Regions from separate parts of the Tepidiforma sp. genome, predicted to be linked through region 2. Evidence: riboswitches for the same ligand, from Rfam matches in the RefSeq annotation. Region 2 holds a riboswitch; each other region holds the start of a gene.

Region 1 (6,968 bases), on a different contig from region 2:
CGTACACCGCCTGCGACCACTTCGTGATCGGCTTCATCACGTCGAGCAGCTCGATATCCTGCAGCGATCCCATGTCGTACTGCCGTAGCGGCGACCGCCCGCCGATGACCACCATCGGGCTCGAGGCCTGGTACGCGTTCGCTACCGCCGTCACGACGTCCGTCACGCCCGGGCCGGCGGTGACGACCGCCACCCCCGGCTTGAAGGTGATGCGCGAATAGCCGTCGGCTGCGTGCCCGGCCGATTGTTCGTGCCGCGTATCCACGATGCCGATGCCGTTGTTCAGGCATCCCTCGTAGATGTTCTGGATGTGCCCGCCGGAGAGCGTGAAGATGTGGCTCACGCCCTCCTGCTTGATCATCCGGGCGATGATTTCGCCCCCGTCGATCATGGTGCCCATCGCGTGCTCCGGGTTGGGGTAGATGCAGTGCCCGCGAGTATACGCAGCTGCCCCGCTCGCCGCTCGGGGCTCAGAGCTTCGCAGCCATCCACTCCTCCGCCAGCCGCACGACGTCCGGCCCGATCTCGAAGTGGCCGCCGGGCAGCCACTGGAGGTCCTTGTCGCCCGGCAGCGCCGCGAAGAGCGCTTCCGTGCGTTCGCGCGGGATCAGCTCATCGTTCAGCTTGCCGACGATGCGCACCGCCACGCCGCCCAGCTTCGCCGCGTCCGAATCCGGGCCGGCAGCGCTCCCGGCGAGCCCGCCTTCGCCCACGAGGCAGAACGCAGCCGCCCGGAAGCGGCCGCTCCGGGCCACTGCCGCCAGCCCGATCATGCTCCCGAGCGAATACCCGACGTAGCCCAGCCTCTCCGTATCGATCGGGAGCGCGCCGGGCAGCAGCTCGAGCATCCGCGCCACCTCCGCGGCGAACTGCGCCCGCACTGCCTCGTACCGCTCGGGCTGCCGGAAGAGCGCCATCGGGTCGTGCGTTTGCCGCTCGCCGTGCAGCGGCGCATCGAGCCCCGCGCACACCCAGCCCCGCTTCGCCCACCGCTGGCCCACCTCGCTCACCCAGTAGTCCTCTTTCGAGCCCATCCCCGGGTGCTGGATGAGCACCAGCGGCATCGGCTCTTCCGCCCCGGCCGGCAGGTACGCCACCCCCGGCACGAGCTCCTCGCCGCACCTGAACCAGAAATTCACCTCGCGAATATCCCCGAAGAGCGATTCCCGAATCTGCAATTCCCCGTTCATCTCGACCCCCGATTTCCCGGAAAAATTCTTCGATTCCGGGCCTTGACGCTTACGCCTGCCCGGCGAACGATGCATCTGCGGCCCTCGTGCCGCAGCGCCTAGTCTGCCCTCCGGGGCAGAACGGGGGAACCAGTTTTCGGGGCGAATCCGCCCCGGCCGCCCGGCATCCCGGGCGGCGAAGGCGGAGCGGCTATCTCCGGCCGCAGCCCGGCAGCTAACCTCGGCGGCGTAGGAAGACCGAGTTCGAGGCCACCCCGCACATGGTCTCCAGGCCTTCCGCACCCGTCGCATCTCCTGCCCCGCGCAGCTGCGAACTGCCGCAGCTCTCCGTCAGCGCCCGTTCCCCGTTCTGGGAGCGGCTCGGCAACGCCCTCCCCCTCTTCCTCTCCCTCTTCCTCGTCAGCTTCATCTTCTGGGGCCCGTTCAAGGCGCCCCTCCTCTTCGCCGTCCTCTCCACGGCTTTTTTCGTCTACTGGCTCCTCCGCAGCTACTCCGTCGCCATCGCCTGCGCTATCGGCCTCCGCCGCATCGCCCGCTGGAAGCAGACCGACTGGCGCGCGAAGTACGAGGCGCACGTCGCCCGCACCGGCCAGCCGGACCGCTGGGCATGGCCCCGGCACCTCGTCATCATCCCCAACTACCGCGAATCCGAAGAGGGCCTCGCCCGCACGGTCGATTCCCTCGCCGCGCAGTCCGTCGCGAAGCAGCTCGTCGTCGTCCTCGCCATGGAGGACCGCGAAGCCGGCGCCCGCGAAAAGGCGGCCCGCCTCGTCGCCCGCTACCCGGGCGTCTTCGCTGATATCTTCGCCACTTTCCACCCGGCGGGCCTGCCGGGCGAGACGCCCGGCAAGGGTTCGAACGAGGCCTGGGGCGCGCGCGAAGCCTACCTCCGCCTCATCGAGCGGGGCGGCGACGACCTCCTCCGCTATACGGTCACGAGCTGCGACGCCGACGCCGTCTTCCATCCCTCCCACTTCGCCGCGCTGAACTACCTCTTCCTCACCGCGAAGAAGCCGTACCGCACCTTCTGGCAGCCCACCATCTTCAACTCGAACAACATCTGGGAGATCCCGGCCCCGCTCCGCATCCCGGACGGCCTCTCCGGCATCAACCGCACCTCCAACCTCCTCATCCCCGGCAGCGTCCGCTTCCCCACCAGCTGCTACTCCCTCTCATGGCAGATGCTCCATGAGGTCGACTACTGGGACGAGGAGGTCATCCCCGAGGACTGGCACCTCTACCTGAAGTGCTCCTACAGCCTCGGCGACGACGTGAACGTCGAACCGCTCTTCCTCCCCCTCGGCAACGACTGCGTCCTGGCCGACGGCTACTGGAAGACGCTCAAGGCGCACTATGCCCAGTCCGTCCGCCACGCCTGGGGCGCAAGCGATATCCCCTACGCGTGGCGGGCCGCCATGCATCCGAAGTCGCCGCTCTCCTGGCGCCGCCGCCTGCTCCTCGCCGGTGCGGTCACGAAGGTCCACGTCCTCTGGGCCGCCCAGTGGTACATCGTCACGCTCGGCATCGTCCTCCCGGCCCGCTTCGCCGCGAAGCTCGGCGCGCCGCTCCCCGGCTGGTGGACGCACCGCTACGAAGTGCCCGGCACCGGCTGGCACCCCGAGCACTTCCTCGAGCCCTCTCGCTGGTTCCGCATCGGCCCCGAGGGCATCTTCGAGCCCACGATGTGGCTCAACCTGCCGGGCATCCTCGTCGCGCTCTGCCTCTTCCCGCTGCTGGTCATGATCGTCTTCGAACTCCGCACGCGCGGCCCCCGGCCCTCCTACGTCTCGCGCTCCGTCTATGTCACCGGCCTGCTGATGTGGCCGCTGATGGCCGTCATCACCTTCTTCTTCGCGAGCCTCCCCGCGCTCAACGCCCAGTGGAAGCTCGCCTCCGGCAAGGGGCTCGTCTACCGCGTCGCCGAAAAGGGGAGCCGCGCCCTGCCGGCCCGCGCTCCGGCGGCTGCCGAGGCCGAATCTGCCGAGGCCGTCGCCGTCGCCGGCGGCAACTAGCCGGGCTGCTCGCGAACCGCCCGCCGATCCCGTATCGTCCCTCCGCACCCCATCCACGGAGGCCCCTGCCCGTGCCCGACATCGAGTACACCCTCGAAGGCTCCACCGCCGTCCTGCGCCTCAACCGCCCCGAGAAGATGAACGCCATCACCTACGAGATGCTCGGGGCGATCGAGGACGCCATCCGGCAGGCCGGCACCGACGACCGTGTCCGCGCGCTCGTCCTCACCGGCACCGGCCGCGCCTTCAGCGCCGGCACCGATCTCCAGCAGCTTTCCAGCCAGCCGCCGACGGCCGGCCGCGCCGAATCCTACGGCCGCGCCTACGCCGAATCCCGGCCCGCGCCGTGGACCTTCGCCTCTATCGGCAAACCGACCATCGCCGCCGTCAACGGCGTCGCCGTCGGCGTCGGCGTCGAGTTCACCTCCCAGTGCGACTTCCGCATCGCCGCCGAATCCGCCCGCTTCGGCTGGGTCTTCGTCCACCGCGGCCTCGTGCCCGATACTGCGGCCGGGACGTGGCTCCTCGCCCGCATCGTCGGCCTCCAGAACGCGGCCTATCTGCTCTACTCCGGCGAAATCATCTCCGCGACCCGCGCGCTCGACATCGGTTACGTCCACGAAGTCGTGCCCGATGCCGAGCTGATGGAGCGCGCGCTCGCCTTCGCGCACACCGTCTCGCGCGGCTCGCCGCTCGCGACCGCCGAAACGAAGCGTCTGCTCTACCGCGGACTCACCCGCGACCCGATGGACCACCTCGCGGACAGCACCGAAACGATCGGCCGGCTCTTCGCCAGCGAGGACTTCAAGGAAGGCGTCCGCGCCTTCCTCGAACACCGCGACCCGCAGTGGAAGGGCCGCTGAGCGCCGGGCGCGCTACCAGATCCCGAGCGCCATCTTCACGTCCTCGCTCGCCATCGTCCGCGGGTCCCACGGCGGGTTCCAGACGATCTGGACGTCCACGTCCTTCACGCCCGGCAGCTCCCGCAGCTTCGCATACGCCTCCCCGCGGATGATCGGCCCGAGCGGGCACCCCGGGCTCGTCAGCGTCATCGTCACGAGCACGTCGCCGTTGTCGTACTGGATGTCGTACACGAGCCCGAGGTCCACGATGCTCATGTTGATCTCCGGATCCTTCACCTCCCGGAGCTTCTCCCGCAGCTGTTCGTAGGTCGGGGCCTGGGGCGTTTCGGTATCAGCCATGTCGTTCCTCCTGTGCGGCCTGCTTCGCCTGCCGCAGGGCTTCGAGCAGCACGTTCCACGCGAGCAGCGCGCATTTCACGCGGACCGGCAGTTTCGCCACGCCTTCCAGCGCGGCGAGGTCGCCGAGCTCCGGGTCTGGGGGCGCGCCCTCGACCAGCATCGATCGTACTTTGCCGGTGACCGCCTCCGCCTCGGCCAGCGGCCGGCCCTTCAGCCGCTCCGTCAGCATCGAAGCGCTCGACTGCGAAATCGAGCACCCCTGCCCCCAGAAGCCGAGGTCGCGGATCACGCCGTCGCTGACGTCGAGGTCGAGGTGGATCTCGTCGCCGCAGACGGGGTTCACCCCCTCGGCCTGCAGCGTGGGCGCCGGCAGCGGGCCGCGGTTCCGCGGCCGCCGGTAGTGGTCCAGGATCAGCTCCCGGTAGAGGTCATCGAACAGCGGCTCGCTCACGGCCCTCCCCGAAGACGCGGTTGACGCCCTCCAGCGCTTCGATGAGCGCCTCGAGGTCGTCCTCGCCGTTGTAGATGCTGAAGCTCGCCCGGCTCGTCGCCGGCACGCCGAGCGCGCGCATCAGCAGCTGCGCGCAATGGTGGCCCGCCCGGATCGCCACCCCGTAGCCGTCGGCGATGGTCGCCACGTCGTGCGGGTGCGCCGCCTCCATCGCGAAGCTCACGACGCCGCCCCGCTCGGCTGCAGACGCCGGCCCGAAGATCTGCAGCCCGGGCACCCGCCCGAGCCGCTCGAGCGCCAGCGCCGTCAGCTCCTCTTCGTGGCGCCGGACGTTCGCCATGCCGATGCTCTCGAGGTACGCAATCGCCTCGCCGAAGGCGATGACGTCGGCGATGTTCGGCGTGCCTGCCTCGAATTTGTGCGGCAGGTCTGCCCAGGTCGACGTCTCCTCGCGCACCACGGCGATCATGTCGCCGCCGCCGAGGAACGGCGGCATCGCCGCGAGCAGCTCCTCCCGCGCCCACAGCACGCCGACGCCCGTCGGGCCCAGCATCTTGTGCGCCGAAAAGGCGAGGAAATCAGCCCCCAGCCCGCGCACGTCGACCGGCAGGTGCGGCACGCTCTGCGCCCCGTCGACGAGCAGCAGCGCGCCGGCGGCATGCGCCATCTCGGCGATGTCGCCGACCGGGTTGATGGTGCCGAGCACGTTCGACATCTGGGTGACCGCGACGAGCCGCGTCCGCGGCCCGATGAGCTGCCGCAGCCCGTCGAGGTCCAGCCGCCCGTCCGGGGTGATGCCCGCGTACCGCAGACGCGCCCCCTTCCGGGCCGCCAGCAGCTGCCACGGCACGATGTTCGAGTGGTGCTCCATCACCGTCAGGACGATCTCGTCGCCCTCGCTGATGCTGGCATCGCCCCAGGCGCGCGCGACGAGGTTGATCGCCTCCGTGGCGTTCCGGGTGAAAATCACTTCCTGCGGGCCGGCCGCGCCGATGAAGCGCGCGACGCTGCCGCGCGCCGCTTCGTACTGCTCGGTCGCCCGGTTCGCCAGCGTGTGGATGCCCCGGTGGATGTTCGCGTTCGACGTCTCGTAATACCGCACGAGCGCCTCGATCACCTGCCGCGGCTTTTGGGTCGTGGCCGCATTGTCGAGGTAGACGAGCCGCCGCCCGTTCACCTGCTGCCCCAGGATGGGGAAATCCCCGCGAATCCGTGCGATATCGAGCATCTGCCGGCCCCCTTTCGTTCACGCGGGCAGGTCGATCTCGACCACGCCGTCGGCGACCCGGACCGGGTAGGTGCGCACCGGCCGCACGGCGGGCAGGCAGAGCGCCCGGCCCGTCGTCACGTCGAACCGTGCGCCGTGGCGCGGGCATTCGATCTCCCGGCCGTCGAGCCGCCCCTGGTCGAGCGGCCCGCCGTCGTGCGTGCACAGGTCGTCGATCGCGTAGTAGCCCTCGCCCGTGTTGCACACGGCGATCCGGCGGCCGCCCGCCTCGACGACCTTCGCCGTCCCGGGCGCGACCTCCTCCGCGCGGAGCGTGGCCGTCCAGCCCATCAGGCGCCCCTCACCTTCGCCTCGAGCAGCCCGAGCAGCTCCTCCCGCAGCGCGCCGTCCGGCACCCGGCTGACGACCTCCTCGAGGAAAGCCCAGACGAGCATCGCCTCGGCCGCCGGCCGCGGGATGCCGCGCGTCTGCAGGTAGAACAGCTGCTCTTCGTCCACCGGGCCGGCCGTGGCGCCGTGCGAGGCGCGGATGACGTTGCTGGTCAGGATTTCGAGCACCGGGTCGCTGTCGGCCCGCGCCGTCTTGCTCAGCAGCAGGTTCCGGTTCTCCTGGTTCGCGTCGGCGTTCTTCGCCCCGAGCCCGACGCGCGTCAGCCCGTAGTAGACCGACCGGGCAGAATCGCGCAGCGCCGCCTTGTAGAGCAGGTCGCTCCGCGTATCGGGGCCGATGTGGTCCTGCAGCGTGTAGAAGTCGACGTACTCCTCGCCGCGGCCGTAGGCCAGCCCGAGCAGCTCCGAGCCCGTCCCCCGGGCGACGAGCGACGACTCCATCTGACCCTTGACCACCCGCCCGCTGAGCACGAGCTGCAGGTTCTGGAAGGCGGCG
Region 2 (6,968 bases):
GGCACGATGTCCCCCTACCAGCACGGGGAAGTTTTCGTCACCGTCGACGGCGCCGAAACCGACCTCGACCTCGGCCACTACGAACGCTTCATCGACCAGGACCTCGAAGCCGCCTCCTCCGTCACCTCCGGCCAGGTCTACCTCGCCGTCCTCGAACGCGAGCGCCGCGGCGACTACCTCGGCGGCACCATCCAGCAGGTCCCCCACCTCACCAACGAAATCAAAGCCCGCATCTACGGCGTCGCCGAGCGCACCGGCTGCGATGTCCTCATCTGCGAAGTCGGCGGCACCGTCGGCGACATCGAAGGCGAAACCTTCATCGAGGCCATCCGCCAGATCCGCCACGAACAGCCCCGCGATGCCACCCTCTCCGTCCACGTCTGCTTCCTCCCCTGGGTCGGCGCCACCGGCGAACTGAAGACCAAGCCCACCCAGCACTCCGTCCGCGAACTCCGCTCCAAGGGCATCCAGCCCGATGCCATCGTCCTCCGCAGCGACCACCCCGTCCCCCGCGACATCACCGACAAGGTCGCCCTCTTCTGCGACGTCGAACCCCGCGCCGTCATCCCCATGGAAACGGCCGACACCATCTACGAAGTCCCCATCACCCTCGAAGAACGCGGCCTCGGCGATTTCGTCCTCGACCGCCTCGGCCTCACCGGCCAGCGCGACCTCGCCGAATGGCGCGACCTCGTCTACCGCCTCAAGCACCCGAAGCGCAGCGTCGAAGTCGCCGTCGTCGGCAAATACGTCGAACTCCGCGATGCCTACATCTCCGTCAAAGAAGCGCTCGTCCATGCCGGCATCGCCCACGAAGCCGACGTCGCCATCCGCTGGGTGCCCGCCGAAGCGCTCGAAACCCGCGCCCCCGCCGACCTCCTCGCCGGCGCCGACGGCGTCGTCGTCCCCGGCGGCTTCGGCGAACGCGGCTGGGAAGGCAAGATCCGCGCCGCCGAGTACTGCCGCACCACCGGCACGCCCTACCTCGGCCTCTGCCTCGGCATGCAGGCCCTCGTGACCGAATTCGCCCGCAACGTCGCCGGCCTCGTCGGCGCCAACAGCACCGAGTTCGACCCGGAGACGCCCCACCCCGTCATCAGCCTGCTCGAAGAGCAGCACGGCGTCGTCAACCTCGGCGGCACCATGCGGCTCGGCGCCTACCCCTGCCGCCTCCTGCCCGGCAGCGTCGCCCACCGCGCCTACGGCGCCGACCTCGTCAGCGAACGGCACCGCCACCGCTGGGAGTTCAACAACGCCTACCGCCCCCGCCTCGAAGAAGCCGGCCTCCGCGTGAGCGGCACCTCGCCCGATGGCGCCCTCGTCGAAATCTCCGAAGTGGCCGCTCATCCCTTCATGCTCGGCACCCAGTTCCACCCCGAGCTCCAGAGCCGCCCGAACCGCCCCCACCCGCTCTTCCGCGAATTCGTCGCCGCCGCGCTCGCCCGCCGGCCGGCCGGCGCCGCGACCCCTGCCACCGCCTGAACCCCGCCCCGGCCGCCGCTACTCCAGGTGCAGCGCCCGCCGCACCTCCGGGTTCTGCAGGTCCAGCTCGAACGTCTTGTACTCGTACTGCGCGCCCGTATCCGGCGCATGCCCCACCTTCGTCTCGCCCACTTTCAGCACGCCCCACGAGATCATGCTGTTCACCAGGTTCTTCACGTCCGTGTCCTCGCGCCGCACCACCGGCTTCAGCGTCTCCACGATCCGGTTGAACGTCAGCCAGCCGACCCCCGGCTTGTACCGCTCGTCGTGGATGGCCACGATGACCGCCCGCCGCTGCTCCTCGCTCAGGTCGTTGTAGTTGAACCGCCCGTAGTCGTACCGGCCCGGCTCCGGCCCCGTGTTCCGCGGCCGCTCGATGGTCTCCGCCCGCTCCGTCGGCAGGAACAGCCAGTCCGTGAAGTCCGCATTCACCATCTTCACGAGCCCCGACTCGTGCAGCGCCCGCGCGAAATCGCCCGCCCGGCCCCGCGCCAGCCGCTGGAAATCGGCCTGCGGCATCCGCTTCTGCAGCTCCTGCCCCACCAGCGAGAGCGGCAGGTCGCGCCCGTCCCGCCGGAAGTCCTCCACGATCGCGATGATGTGGCCGAGCACGTCTGCGATCTCCCGCGGCTCCGCCGAGACCGGCCCCTTCGCCTGCGCCAGCTCGAGCGCCCGCGCGGCCGCCGCCGCCAGCCGCGGCTCGATCTTCGCCACCGGCGCCGGTTCCTTCGCCGGCGCCGCCGCCGCCCGCTCCACGTCCGGCTCCACGTCCAGGTCGTAGTACAGCACCACGTCCGCCTGCTGCACGAGCTGCGCCGACGTCGCCCACGACACCCCGATGACCACCACCCGCTTCCCCCGCGCCCGCAGCAGCATCACCACGTGGAAGAAGCTGTGGTCGCCCGAGGCGATGACGAACGTGCCGATGTTCGGGTAGAGGTGGCTCGCCTCCACACAGTCCACCGCCAGCTTCACATCCACCGAATTCTGGATGCGCACATCCCCCTCGGCCGTCGTGTACCGCCGCGTCAGCACGTACACCGGCTCCAGCCCCGCCGTGTAGAGCGATGCCGGGTCGCCCGCCTGCACCGGGTCCATCCAGTCCGCGTACGCCCGCGCATAGGCCACCCGCCCGAACCGCTCTGCCGCTTCCCGGAGCGCCGTGACGTTCGGCTTCCGGTTCCGCTGCATCAGGCTGAACTTCAGGTTCTCCCAGTCCACCAGCAGCGCCACGTCCTCATGGCCCGGCCCGTTCGTCGGCTCCCGCATGCGCCGATCCTACCCGATCCGCCTGTCGCCGCCCGCCTCATGGGTCAAGCCTGTCACTAGACATTAGGTATGCCTAACTTCTACGTTTCGAACGGACGACATCGCGCGGCAGCGCGCCGCTTCCCCGGGGTCCCTGCATGGTCTACGCCCTCCTCATCACCTTCCGCGAAGGCCTCGAAGCCGCCCTCATCATCGGCATCGTCCTCTCCTACCTCCGCCGGGCCGACCCGCGCGCGAGCGCCCGCCCGGTCTGGCTCGGCGCCGGGCTCGCCGGCGGCCTCAGCCTCGGCGCCGCCGTCGCGCTCGAAGTGCTCGCCGTCGAGCTGCCCGGCCGCTGGCAGGACGCCATCGAAGGCTTCGCCATGCTCCTCGCGGCGGCCGTCCTCACCTGGATGCTCGCCTGGATGCGCCGCCAGTCGGCTACCATCGGGCACGAACTCCGCCAGCGCGTCGACCGCGCCCTCGATGCCGGCACCGGCTTCGCGCTCGGCCTCCTCGCCTTCACCGCCGTCGGCCGCGAAGGCCTCGAAACCGCCCTCTTCCTCTTCGGCGGCAGCGGCCGCGCCGAATCCGCCGCACTCTACTGGACGGGCGCGTTCGCCGGCCTCGCCCTCGCCGCCGCCGTCGGCGCCGCGATCTACCGCGGCGCGAAGAGCCTCCCGCTCCGCGCCTTCTTCGATGTCTCCGCGGTCGCGCTCGTCGTCCTCGCCGCCGGCATGATCCCCAACGCCCTCAAAGAGCTCCACGAAGCCGGGTTCATCGCCGCCCTCGGCCCCCGCCTCTGGGACACCTACACCCTCCTCCCCGACAACTACGGCCCCGGCCGCTTCCTCGGCACCCTGCTCGGCTACGACGCCAGCCCGTTCGCCGGCCAGGTCATCGCCTACGCCGCCTACCTGCTCATCGCGGTCGTCGTCTTCATCCGCGCCGGCCGCCCCGTGCCCCGCACCCCATCCCCCGCCGGAGTCACCGCCGCATGATCGCCCGCCCGCTCGCCAGGTTCGCCCCCCTCGCCGCCGCCGTCCTCCTCGCCGCCCTCTCCCTCGCCTGCTCCGGCAGCGAAGGCCGCCGCATCGACGTCGCCGCGGGCGACCGTCCCGATGGCTCCATGTACTTCGAGCCGAAGACCATCACGGTCCAGCCCGGCGAAAAGGTCACCTTCTACGTCCGGAACGACGGCTCGGGCGACCACGAGTTCGAATCCGACGAAGCCGCTATCGAAGAGGTCGTCATCCCGAAGGGCCGCCTCCGCAAAGTCACCTGGACCGCCCCGAAGAGCGGCGACTACCCCATCTACTGCGACATCACCGGCCACCGCCAGGCCGGCATGGAGCTCACCGTCCGCGTCCAGCCCGCGCAGTAACGGCCCGGCCCCAGCCCGTTACAACCCCATATCAACCCCGGTCAAGATCGATCCGCAGCCGCCCGGCTGTGGTACGTTGGCTGCGCCGAATCCCGGCGCCCGCCGGGAACGGGGGACCCACCCACTGGGGTGCATCCTTCCGGGCTGGAAGGACGGCGACTTCCGACGCCGAACCCGTCAGCTAACCCCGTAGGCGTTCGGAGGAGCGTTGCCTCCTCTCATCCTTCCGCACCGGCCGCGGCTGCCCCGCAGCCCGGCCCCACCGCGCACAGGAGGAACGCGCATGCAGTACGCCATCTCCCCGTCCACCATCCTGCCCCGCCGCACTGTCTACCGGGAGGCCGAGTTCAGCCTCCCCCGCGTCGTCGAAGCGGCCACCCGCCTCCGCTCCTGGGCCCTCATCTCCGGCGAGCGGATCGTCGGCCTCCCCTTCGTCCGCGTCCGGGGCGACCTCACCTGCGAGGTCCACCTCCCTGTCGACGGCATCGTCCAGCCCCATCCGCAGACCGGCGTCGCCGCGCACGCCGCATCCGAGTCGCCGGCCGTCTCCCTCCGCGTCGTCCGCTTCGACGAAGTCCGCGCGGTCATCCGCGAGCTGAGCAGCGAAATCGCCGTCGATTGCGGGCTCGCCGGGCCGGTCGAGTTCCACCCCTCGACCGCCGAGTTCACCCACGGCACCCTCCTCTGGCCCGTCCACCGCCTCTCGCCGGCCCTCGCGCCGTCCGTCGCTATCCCCGGCAGCCGCGTCCTGGAGGTGGCGTCCTGATGCGGTCCCGCCGCTGGCGGGCGCTCCTCGCCGCAGGCCTCGCCGCCGGCGCCCTCGCGCTGGCCGCCTGCGGCGGGGGCGACGATGACGGGCCCACGCCCACACCCGCCAGCGGCGAAACCCCCGCCGAGACCCCCGCCGCCACCGCGACGCCCGCCGCCGCCAGTCCCACCCCCGCCGGCAGCCCCACGCCCGTCGTCTTCGAACCCACCTTCACCTGCGCGAACCCGATCGCCCCGCTCGAGGCCCGCCTCCACCGCGGCGAAGCGGTCGAACTCCAGGGCCGCGTCTTCGGCACCGCCGACCGGAACGGCGACGCCGTCCTCGCCGTCGGCGCCTCCCTCGATGCCCTCCTCCGCGTCGAAGTCATCATCCCCGCCGCCAGCCGGGCAAGCTTCCCCGGCGACCCGGCCATCGGCTTCGCCGCCCGCGACGTCTGCGTCCGCGGCACGGTTGAAGATCGCAGCGGAATCCTTACCATCACCGCCACCTCGCCCGACGACATCACCGTCGTCGAATGACCCTGGAGGTTCCCATGCCCATCTCCGTCATCACCATCGCCCGCCAGGTCGGCACCGGCGGCGAAGAAGTCGCGCGCATCGTCGCGGAGAAGCTCGGCTACCGCCTGCTCGACTACCGCATCGTCCAGGAGGCCGCCATCGAGGCCGGTGTCTCCCCCGAGACCATCGCCGAGGCCCAGCGCCGGCCCTCCTTCTTCGCCCGCATCATCGAGGCCCTCGCCCGCAACCCCGGCGCCGGCGCCGTCCAGTGGGGCGAACCCGTCAACATCGGCGCCACCCCCATCCTCACCTCCGCCGACTACCGTCAGCTCGTCCAGCAGGTCGTCGAAGACTTCGCCGCCGACGGGCGCGTCGTCTTCCTCGGCCACGGCGCCCAGTTCATGCTCCACGAGCGGCCCGATGTCTTCCGCGTCCTCGTCGCCGGCAGCGAAGGCCCCCGTGTCCGCCGCCTCATGCAGCAGATGGCCTGCGACGAAGCCACCGCCCGCGACGTCGCCCAGCGCACCGACCGCGAGCGCGTCGCCTACTTCCGCGAGTACTACGGCGCCGAATGGCTCAGCCCCGCCAGCTACGACCTCGTCGTCAACACCGACCGGCTCGAACCGGAGGCCGCCGCCCGCGTCGTCCTCGGCGCCGTCGAACTCCTCCAGCCCGCCGCCGTCTGAGACTCGACCGAGCCGCCGCCGCTGCCTAGTCTGGGGTGCGAAGCCCGCCCGCTTCGCACCCCTCGCACGTCCGGAGGCCCCCGTTGGACTGGTGGCGCATCGTCCACGTCCTCTCCCTCATCTGGCTCGGCGCCGGGCTCGGCGCCACCTACCCCCTCATCCTCCGCGCCTGGGCCACGAAGGACCTTCGCTACCGCGCCACCCTCCTCATCGAAGCCGCCAACAACGAGACCCGCGTCCTCCTCCCCGGCGCCATGGCGAGCGGCATCACCGGCTTCTTCTGGGCCGTCGCCGCCGAGTACAACTTCCTCAAAGACGCCTGGCTCGGCGTCCTCACCCTGCTCTACATCTTCTTCTACTTCGTCTGCCTGCCCCTGCTCGGCTTCGGCCTCCGCCGGGCCCGCCTCGCCGCCCTCGTCGCCCAGAAAAAGGGCGAAGAAACCGAAGAACTCCGCACCGTCCTCGAAGACCGCGTGCCCATCGTCTTCGGCACCATCCTCGTCCTCAGCGTCCCCCTCCTCGCCTGGCTCGCCGTCTTCAAACCCTTCTGACGGCGCTCCGCCCCGGCTCAGAACACCAGCGGCCCCTCCGGGCTCCCTCCCCCCTCCTCCCTCCTCCCTCCTCCCGGTTCCCGGTTCCCTCCTCCCGCCTCCCGTCTCCCAGTTCCCGTCTCCCGGTTCCCGCCCCCCGCCTCCACCCACCGCACCAGGTCCACCGGGTCGAACGGCCCGATCGCGTCCGCCTCGCCCGGCGGGTACTGCACCGGCCGCCGGTGGGCATCGCCCGCCGGCAGCGCCGTCAGCTCCGCCCGGTAGACGAGCGCCAGCTCCCAGCCGTCCGCGTCGAAGGGGAACGAGAGCGCGTCCGCGATCTCCAGCGCCGCCACCGCGCCGTCGCACCAG
Region 3 (6,968 bases), on a different contig from region 2:
CATGGTGGGCACGAAGCCGAGGTCGCCGGGGTGGGCGCGCCGCCAACGCTGCATGGCGGCGGGGCTGGTGAGGATGACGGGTCCGCCGGGGTGCGCGGGCTCGCCGGCGAGGGAGAAGTCGGCGTCGCTGGCGGGCGGCATGGGCGGGCGGGTCAGCCGGCCTGCGCGAGCTCGGCGAGGGTGGCGTCGTCCATCTCGAAGCTGTGCTCGGCGGTGGGGAACTGGCCGCCTTCGACCTCGCCGATGTAGGCGCGGACGGCCTCGCGGATGGCTTCGCCGAGGACGGCGTAGCGCTTCGCGTGCTTGAGCGGCCGGCGGTCGTCGTAGATGCCGAGCATGTCGTGGAGGACCTGCACCTGGCCGTCGCAGTGGGGCCCGGCGCCGATGCCGATGGTGGGGATGGCGATGCGCTCGGTGACCATGCGGGCGAGCGGCGCGGGGATGGTTTCGAGGACGACGGCGAAGGCGCCGGCTTCTTCGAGGGCGCGGGCGTCGGCGATGAGCTTCGCGGCGGCGGCCGGCGTCTTGCCCTGCACCTTGTGGCCGCCGAACTGGTTGACCGACTGCGGGGTGAGGCCGAGGTGACCCATGACGGGGATGCCGGCGTCGACCATGCGGCGGACCAGCGGGGCGAGCTGGCTGCCGCCTTCGAGCTTGACGGCGGTGGCGCCGCCTTCTTTGAGGAGGCGGCCGGCGTTGCGCATCGCCTCATTCGGGTCGGCCTGGTAGCTCATGAAGGGCATATCGGCGACGACGATGGCTTTTTCGGTGGCGCGGACGACGGCGCGGGTGTGGTAGACGATGTCGTCCATGGTGACGGGGATGGTGGAGTCGTAGCCGAGGACGACGGAGCCGAGGGAGTCGCCGACGAGGATGATGGGGATGCCGGCCTGTTCGACGAGGCGGGCGGTGGGGTAGTCGTAGGCGGTGATCATCGCGAACCGCCGCCCCTGGGCTTTCCATTCTTTGAGTTTGTGGATCGAGAGCCGTCCCATGGCCCGGTGCCCCTCCTTCGCGCGGTGCGCGCGGGAATCAGCCGGCGGCGCTGCCGGCGAGTTCGCGCGGGTTGTGGCTGTAGCCGTCGCCCGCTTCGACACTGGTGATGCGGTTGTGGGCATCGACGAAGACGCGGCGGGGCGCGATGGCCTGCGCCTCGGCGTCGGTGAGGTGCTGGTAGGCGATGATGATGACGATATCGCCGCGGTGGACGAGGTGGGCGGCGGCGCCGTTGACGCAGATTTCGCCGGAGCCGCGTTCGCCGCGGATGGCGTAGGTTTCGAGGCGGGCGCCGTTGGTCACGTCGACGACGTGGACCTGTTCGTAGGGGAGGATGTTGGCGGCCTCCATGAGGTCCGGGTCGATGGTGATGGAGCCCTCGTAATCGAGGTTGGCGCCTGTGACGGTGGCGCGGTGGATTTTGCCGCTCATCATCACGCGCATGGTGCTGTCCCCTCCGGCGTGCCGCCGGCCGTTCAGCAAACGTCCCCGCTTCGGTGCGTGCGAGGCGGGGACGACACGGGGCTTGGCAGGGGGCGCACGGGGCGCTGGTTCCGGCTCAACTTCCCGGTCCGTACCGGCCACGCGGGTCCAGGCGGACGCTCGTTGAACGTGCAGGCGGTTCGTGTAGCAGGCTCGACGTCCTTACGGGGATCGCCGGCGGCATGATCGTTTCGATACGGCGAAGCGTTGTCAAGGGGCGAACCGCGGGAGTTCGCGGTCCGCCCCGCGGGGGCGCGTCAGCCGGCTTCGCCGAGGTCGCGGTGGGTGGTTTCGAAGACGATCTGGGTGAGGCGGTTGTGGTGGCGGGCGAGGGCCATTTCGAGGAGGATGGCCTGCTCGCTGAGCTCGATCATCTTCCAGATGTCGATATCGCCGGGGGCGCTGGCCTCGGCGACGAGCTCGTCGATCTTGCGCGAGAACGCTTCGTGCTCTTCGCGCTGCTGGTCGACGCGGGGCATGAGCCGGGGTTCGAGCATCTCGGCGAGGTTGAGGGGCGAATCGGGGAGCTCGGCGCTCCAGATGTGGTGGCGGATGGCGGCGCGGGCGTCGGTGACGGCCTGGCGGAAGGCGCTCTGCCACGCCTGCGGCTGGTTGGCATGGAAGGGGAGCCGGGCGGCGTGGCGGAGCAGGTCGCGGGCCTCGGCGAGGGGGTCGCGGATGGTGAAGACGGAGCCATCCGCCTGGAGCGGAGCGAAGGTGCCGGAATAGGACGTGGGTGCTGAAGTCATGGCAGAACCTCCTGGCGATGCCGTCGTGGGGCCGCGCCGCGCCTCCGGTGGGAGGGCCGGCGGGCCTGTTCGGATTCCGGGGAGGGCCGGGGCGGTGCCCTCCGAACGCCTGCGGGGTTAGCTGACGGGTTCGGCGTCGGAAGTCGCCTATGCGCCTGCTCGCGCAATACACCCCAGGGAGTGGTTCCCCCGCCCCCGCCGGCTGCGGCGGGGTTCGGCACGAGTCACCGTATCACGGGCGGGGCGCGGCGTGTGCTACGAACTGCCTGTTTCGGCGTTGCAATCGCATAACAATCGGGCCGGCGGGGCGGCTCAGCGCTCGCTCCAGGTGGTGCCGTCGGGGCTGTCCTTGAGGTCGATGCCGAGGTCGGCGAGGCGGTCGCGGATGCGGTCGGCGAGGGCCCACTGCTTCGCGGCGCGCAGCTCGGCGCGGAGTTCGACGAGGAGGTCGATGAAGGGCGCGGCTTCGCGGCGGCGGCCGGCGGGGGCCTGGAGGGTGAGGCCGAGGACGCCGCACAGTTCGCGGAGCACACCCTGGGCGGGGGCGACATCGCCGCCGGCGGCGGCGGCGCGGTTGATCTCGCGGGCGAGTTCGAAGAGGGCGGCGAGGGCGCGCGGCGTGTTGAGGTCGTCGTCCATGGCTTCGATGAAGCGGGCGCGGACGGCTTCGTGGTCGATGCCGGCGGGCTGGCTGCCGCCGGGGGCGAAGGCGGCATGGCGGAGGCGCTCGGCGCCGGCCTTCGCGGCTTCGAGGGCCTCTTCGGAGTAGGTGACGGGGCTGCGGTAGTGGCTGGTGATGACGAAGAGGCGGAGGGCATCGGCGCCGTACCGGTCGAGGGCCTCCTGGATGGAGACCAGGTTGCCGATGGACTTCGACATCTTTTCGCTGCCGAGCTGGAGGAGGGCGTTGTGCATCCAGATGCGGGCGAAGGGGGGCTTGCCGGTGTAGGCCTCGGTCTGGGCGATTTCGTTGGTGTGGTGGGGGAAGATGAGGTCCATCCCGCCGCCGTGGATGTCGATCTGCTCGCCGAGGGTTTCGAGGGCCATGGCGGAGCACTCGATGTGCCAGCCGGGGCGGCCGGGGCCCCACGGGCTTTCCCAGCTCGGCTCGCCGGGCTTGGCAGCCTTCCAGAGGGCGAAATCGAGCGGGTCCTCTTTGTGCTCGGTGGGGTCGACGCGGGCGCCGGCGCGGAGGTCATCGATATCGCGCTTGGCGAGGGCGCCGTACCGCTCGGCGCCGAAGGCCCGGACGCGGTAGTAGACATCGCCGCCAGCAGCGTAGGCGAAGCCCTTCGCGATGAGGCCGTCGATGAAGCGGATGATCTGGGGCATCACCTGGGTGACGCGGGGGTACTGGTGGGCGGGGAGGACGTTCATCGCCGCGAGCTGGGCGAGGTACTGGCGGATGTTCTGCTCGGCGAGCTCGGCCATGGGGATGCCGAGGCGGTTGGCGCGCTCGATGAGCTTGTCGTCGATATCGGTGAAGTTCTGGATGTGGCGGACGGGGATGCCGCGCCAGTCGAGGTAGCGGCGGAGGGTATCGAAGACGATAGCGTGGAGGGCGTGGCCGACGTGTGCTTCGGAGTAAGGCGTGATGCCGCAGACGTAGATGCGCACGACGCCGTCATCGCCGACGGGCGGGAGGAGCGGCTTGCGCGAGGTGGAGAGCGTATCCGTCAGCTGCATCTCGGGCCCCCTGGGTGGTCGCTCCAGTGTAACGGAGGGCGGCGTTGCGGCACGTTCGGGGGCGGCGCTGGCGCGGGTCGTGGGAATTCCGGGCATGACTCGTGGTGGCGGGCGTATTGCCTGTTAGCGGGCTGCTGTGCGAACCTCAGGGGCACCCTTGGCGGGGTGAACAGGCGCGTCCGCCCCCGGCCCGGATTCCCCGGTCCGGCCCCTGCGCCCCGGGCTGGCGCGCTGAGACTGCCTATGGGAAACGGAAGTTACGTGGAGACCGCCGCGTGACGGCCCGGCTTCGCGAGGAGCCGGTGCGCGTCATGAGCAGGCTCGCAACGTGGGCTGATTACGGCCTTGCCGTGGCCCTGGCGCTGTGCCGGGGGCTCCGCCTGCCCGCGAAATCCGACGCCGCCCTGCTCCAGCCCGCTTTCGAACCGGCGTACGCCGCCGAGGCGTGCGGCTGCGCGCGGCCCGCAGGCGCGCCGGCGGCGCTCGCCCCGCGCTGGCGGGAGGAGCCGCCGGCCCGGCAGGAGCCGCAGCGGCAGCCGTGGTTCGTGCGGCCGGCGGAAGTGCTGATGCTGAGCCTCGCGTTCTTCCTCGCGGCGCACCTCGTGGGCGGCGGCACGCCGGAGGCGCGGGCGCCGCAGGTGGGCTTCGCGCTGGCGGCGGCGCTGCCCGCGCCGGCGCGCGTCATCGAAGTCCGGCCGTCGAACGTCATCACCGACACGACGGCGGCTGCCGCGGAGGCGGACGCGCCGGCAACAGCGGCGGCTGCCGCAGAAGAGCCCCGGCCGGCCCCGGCGCCCGCGACGACGAACGCTGCGGCGAGCAGCGCGCCGGCCCCGGCGCCGTCGCCTGCGGCGCCCCCGGCCGCGCGGGAGGAGCCGGCCGCATCCCCGGCGCCTGCGCCGGCGCCCGCGGTGGCGCCGCCGGCAGCGAGCCTGCCGCCGCTGACCTACGCGCAGGTGATCGCGTTCGCGATCGAGGCGGGCTGGCCGGCGGAGCTGGCGGACAGCGTGGCGCGGGTCGCCTGGTGTGAGAGCCGGTTCCGGCCGGATGCGGTGGGCTACGGGGCGTACGGGCTGATGCAGGTGATCCCGCTCTGGTTCGAGTACGCGGGGCTGAGCTTCGAGCAGTGGGCCGACCCGGTGGCGAACCTGAAGGCGGCGCTGGCGGCGTTCCGCTATAGCGAGGCGCAGGGCCACAAGCCGTGGTCGGCGTGGAGCTGCAAGCCGGAGGCGATCACGATCCCGTAAGGGGCGGGACGGATTCACCGAAGGCGGCGGGCGCGGTAGGATGATGGGCAGCGGGCCTCGATAGCTCAGCTGGTAGAGCGAGCGATTCGTAATCGCTAGGTCCAGGGTTCGAGTCCCTGTCGAGGCTCCACGTACTATTTCGCTGGCGGCTTGACGCGTTCGCGGCCGGGCCGCTACGGTGGAAAGGCAAGGGGGAGTAGCCGTCACCCGCTCCCCGGGAGACCGCGAGGGTCGTCACCACGCGCGCTGAGCGCCGGCCCCGCGAGGCGAGACCTTCGCCTGGTAAGACCCTGGCACATCCTGCACGGAGGATGCGGCCGGGGTTTTTTTGCTGGCCGCGAAGGGCACCCATGACCGACCTCTTACCCTGGCTCATCTTTGCCGGCCTCGTCGCCGGCATGCTCGCGCTCGACCTCGGCGTCTTCCACCGGGACGCCCACGCCGTCTCGCGGCGGGAGGCGCTGGCATGGAGCGCGGCCTGGATTGGGCTGGCCCTGGCGTTCAACGCCGGGGTCGTCTTCTTCCGCGGCGGCGAGGCCGGCGTGGAGTGGGTGACCGGCTACCTGATCGAGAAATCGCTCAGCGTCGATAACGTCTTCGTCTTCCTGCTCATCTTCTCGGCGTTCGCGGTGCCGCCGGCCTACCAGCACCGGGTGCTCTTCTGGGGCATCCTCGGGGCGGTGCTCATGCGGGCGGTGCTCATCGCGGCCGCAGGCTTCCTCATCCACACGCTCCATTTCGTCATCTACCTCTTCGGCGCGTTCCTCATCTTCACGGGCATCAAGTTCCTGCGGGACCAGGAGCACACGCCGGACCTGGAGAAGAACCGGTTCGTGCGGCTGGCGCGGCGGCTCTTCCCGGTGACGGCGCGGTACGAGGGGCAGAAGTTCTTCGTCCGGCGGGAGGGGGTGTTGTACGCGACGCCGCTCTTCCTCGTGCTCGTGCTCGTGGAGAGCACGGACCTCGTGTTCGCGGTGGACAGCATCCCGGCGATCTACGCGGTGACGAGCGACCCGTTCATCGTGTTCACCTCGAACATCTTCGCCATCCTCGGGCTGCGGGCGCTCTACTTCGTGCTCGCCGGCTACCTCGGCGGGCTGCGCTTCCTGAAGCCGGCGCTCGCGGCCATCCTCGTCTTCGTCGGCACGAAGATGCTGATCGTCGACCTCTACAAGGTGCCGTCGCTGGCGAGCCTCGGCGTCATCGTGGGCATCCTCGCGGTGGCGCTGCTGGCCTCGTGGCGGTGGCCGAAGACGGCGCCCGCGCCGGCCGCGGAGGCCGCGCATGGGCATTGACACCGGGTTCCCCGGCCTTCCGGTACGATCGAATGGTGCCGAAGACTGCACCCGTCCGGGAGACCGTGACCAGCACGACAGCAGCAGGAAAGGAGTCGACCCCCGATGTGGAAACGGCTGACGGCCATCTTCCAGGCCAAGGCGAACAAGGCGCTCGACCGGCTCGAGGATCCGCGCGAGATGCTCGACCTGAGCTATGAGAAGCAGGTGGAGATGCTGCGCGATGTGAAGCGCGGCATCGTGGAGGTGACCGCGGCGCGGCGGCGGCTCGAGCTGCAGGCCGAGGAGCTGCGCGCGAAACTGCCGACCTTCGATGCGCAGGCGATGCAGGCGCTGAAGGCGGGCCGCGAGGACCTCGCCCGCATCGCGCTCGAACGGAAGGCCTCGACGCAGGCGCAGGTCGAGAGCTTCGAGGCGCAGGTGGCGAACCTCAAGGCCGAACAGGAGCAGCTCGTGCAGGCGGAGCAGCGGCTGCAGGCGAAAGTCGAAGCCTTCCGCACCCGGAAGGAGGT

The links. A riboswitch is a leader RNA that binds a small molecule or an ion and turns the genes downstream of it on or off. The one in region 2 is predicted to bind cyclic di-AMP.
Positions count from the first base shown of each region.
Region 1: it holds a riboswitch for cyclic di-AMP, as region 2 does, so the genes downstream of both, N2041_RS11255 (glycosyltransferase family 2 protein) here and N2041_RS03385 (hypothetical protein) in region 2, are expected to answer to the same signal.
Region 3: it holds a riboswitch for cyclic di-AMP, as region 2 does, so the genes downstream of both, N2041_RS07680 (hypothetical protein) here and N2041_RS03385 (hypothetical protein) in region 2, are expected to answer to the same signal.

Region 1 covers NZ_JANZZD010000022.1:28,611-35,578, reverse strand. Annotated here, with positions in the region: gene N2041_RS11265 (thiamine pyrophosphate-binding protein) at 1-400, opposite strand, end outside; gene N2041_RS11260 (hypothetical protein) at 471-1,139, opposite strand; cyclic di-AMP (ydaO/yuaA leader) riboswitch at 1,276-1,434, shown strand; gene N2041_RS11255 (glycosyltransferase family 2 protein) at 1,451-3,202, shown strand; gene N2041_RS11250 (enoyl-CoA hydratase/isomerase family protein) at 3,274-4,065, shown strand; gene N2041_RS11245 (metal-sulfur cluster assembly factor) at 4,078-4,404, opposite strand; gene sufU (Fe-S cluster assembly sulfur transfer protein SufU) at 4,397-4,855, opposite strand; gene N2041_RS11235 (cysteine desulfurase) at 4,833-6,083, opposite strand; gene N2041_RS11230 (non-heme iron oxygenase ferredoxin subunit) at 6,102-6,413, opposite strand; gene N2041_RS11225 (SufD family Fe-S cluster assembly protein) at 6,413-6,968, opposite strand, start outside.
Region 2 covers NZ_JANZZD010000004.1:45,250-52,217, forward strand. Annotated here, with positions in the region: gene N2041_RS03365 (CTP synthase) at 1-1,482, shown strand, start outside; gene N2041_RS03370 (NYN domain-containing protein) at 1,501-2,751, opposite strand; gene N2041_RS03375 (FTR1 family protein) at 2,889-3,731, shown strand; gene N2041_RS03380 (cupredoxin domain-containing protein) at 3,728-4,114, shown strand; cyclic di-AMP (ydaO/yuaA leader) riboswitch at 4,188-4,325, shown strand; gene N2041_RS03385 (hypothetical protein) at 4,398-4,880, shown strand; gene N2041_RS03390 (hypothetical protein) at 4,880-5,401, shown strand; gene N2041_RS03395 (AAA family ATPase) at 5,416-6,066, shown strand; gene N2041_RS03400 (DUF2269 family protein) at 6,150-6,617, shown strand; gene N2041_RS03405 (hypothetical protein) at 6,635-6,968, opposite strand, start outside.
Region 3 covers NZ_JANZZD010000011.1:39,925-46,892, forward strand. Annotated here, with positions in the region: gene panC (pantoate--beta-alanine ligase) at 1-54, opposite strand, end outside; gene panB (3-methyl-2-oxobutanoate hydroxymethyltransferase) at 153-995, opposite strand; gene panD (aspartate 1-decarboxylase) at 1,033-1,440, opposite strand; gene N2041_RS07680 (hypothetical protein) at 1,737-2,228, opposite strand; cyclic di-AMP (ydaO/yuaA leader) riboswitch at 2,321-2,458, opposite strand; gene cysS (cysteine--tRNA ligase) at 2,541-3,914, opposite strand; gene N2041_RS07690 (lytic transglycosylase domain-containing protein) at 4,226-5,161, shown strand; tRNA gene N2041_RS07695 (tRNA-Thr) at 5,216-5,291, shown strand; gene N2041_RS07700 (TerC family protein) at 5,512-6,456, shown strand; gene N2041_RS07705 (PspA/IM30 family protein) at 6,562-6,968, shown strand, end outside.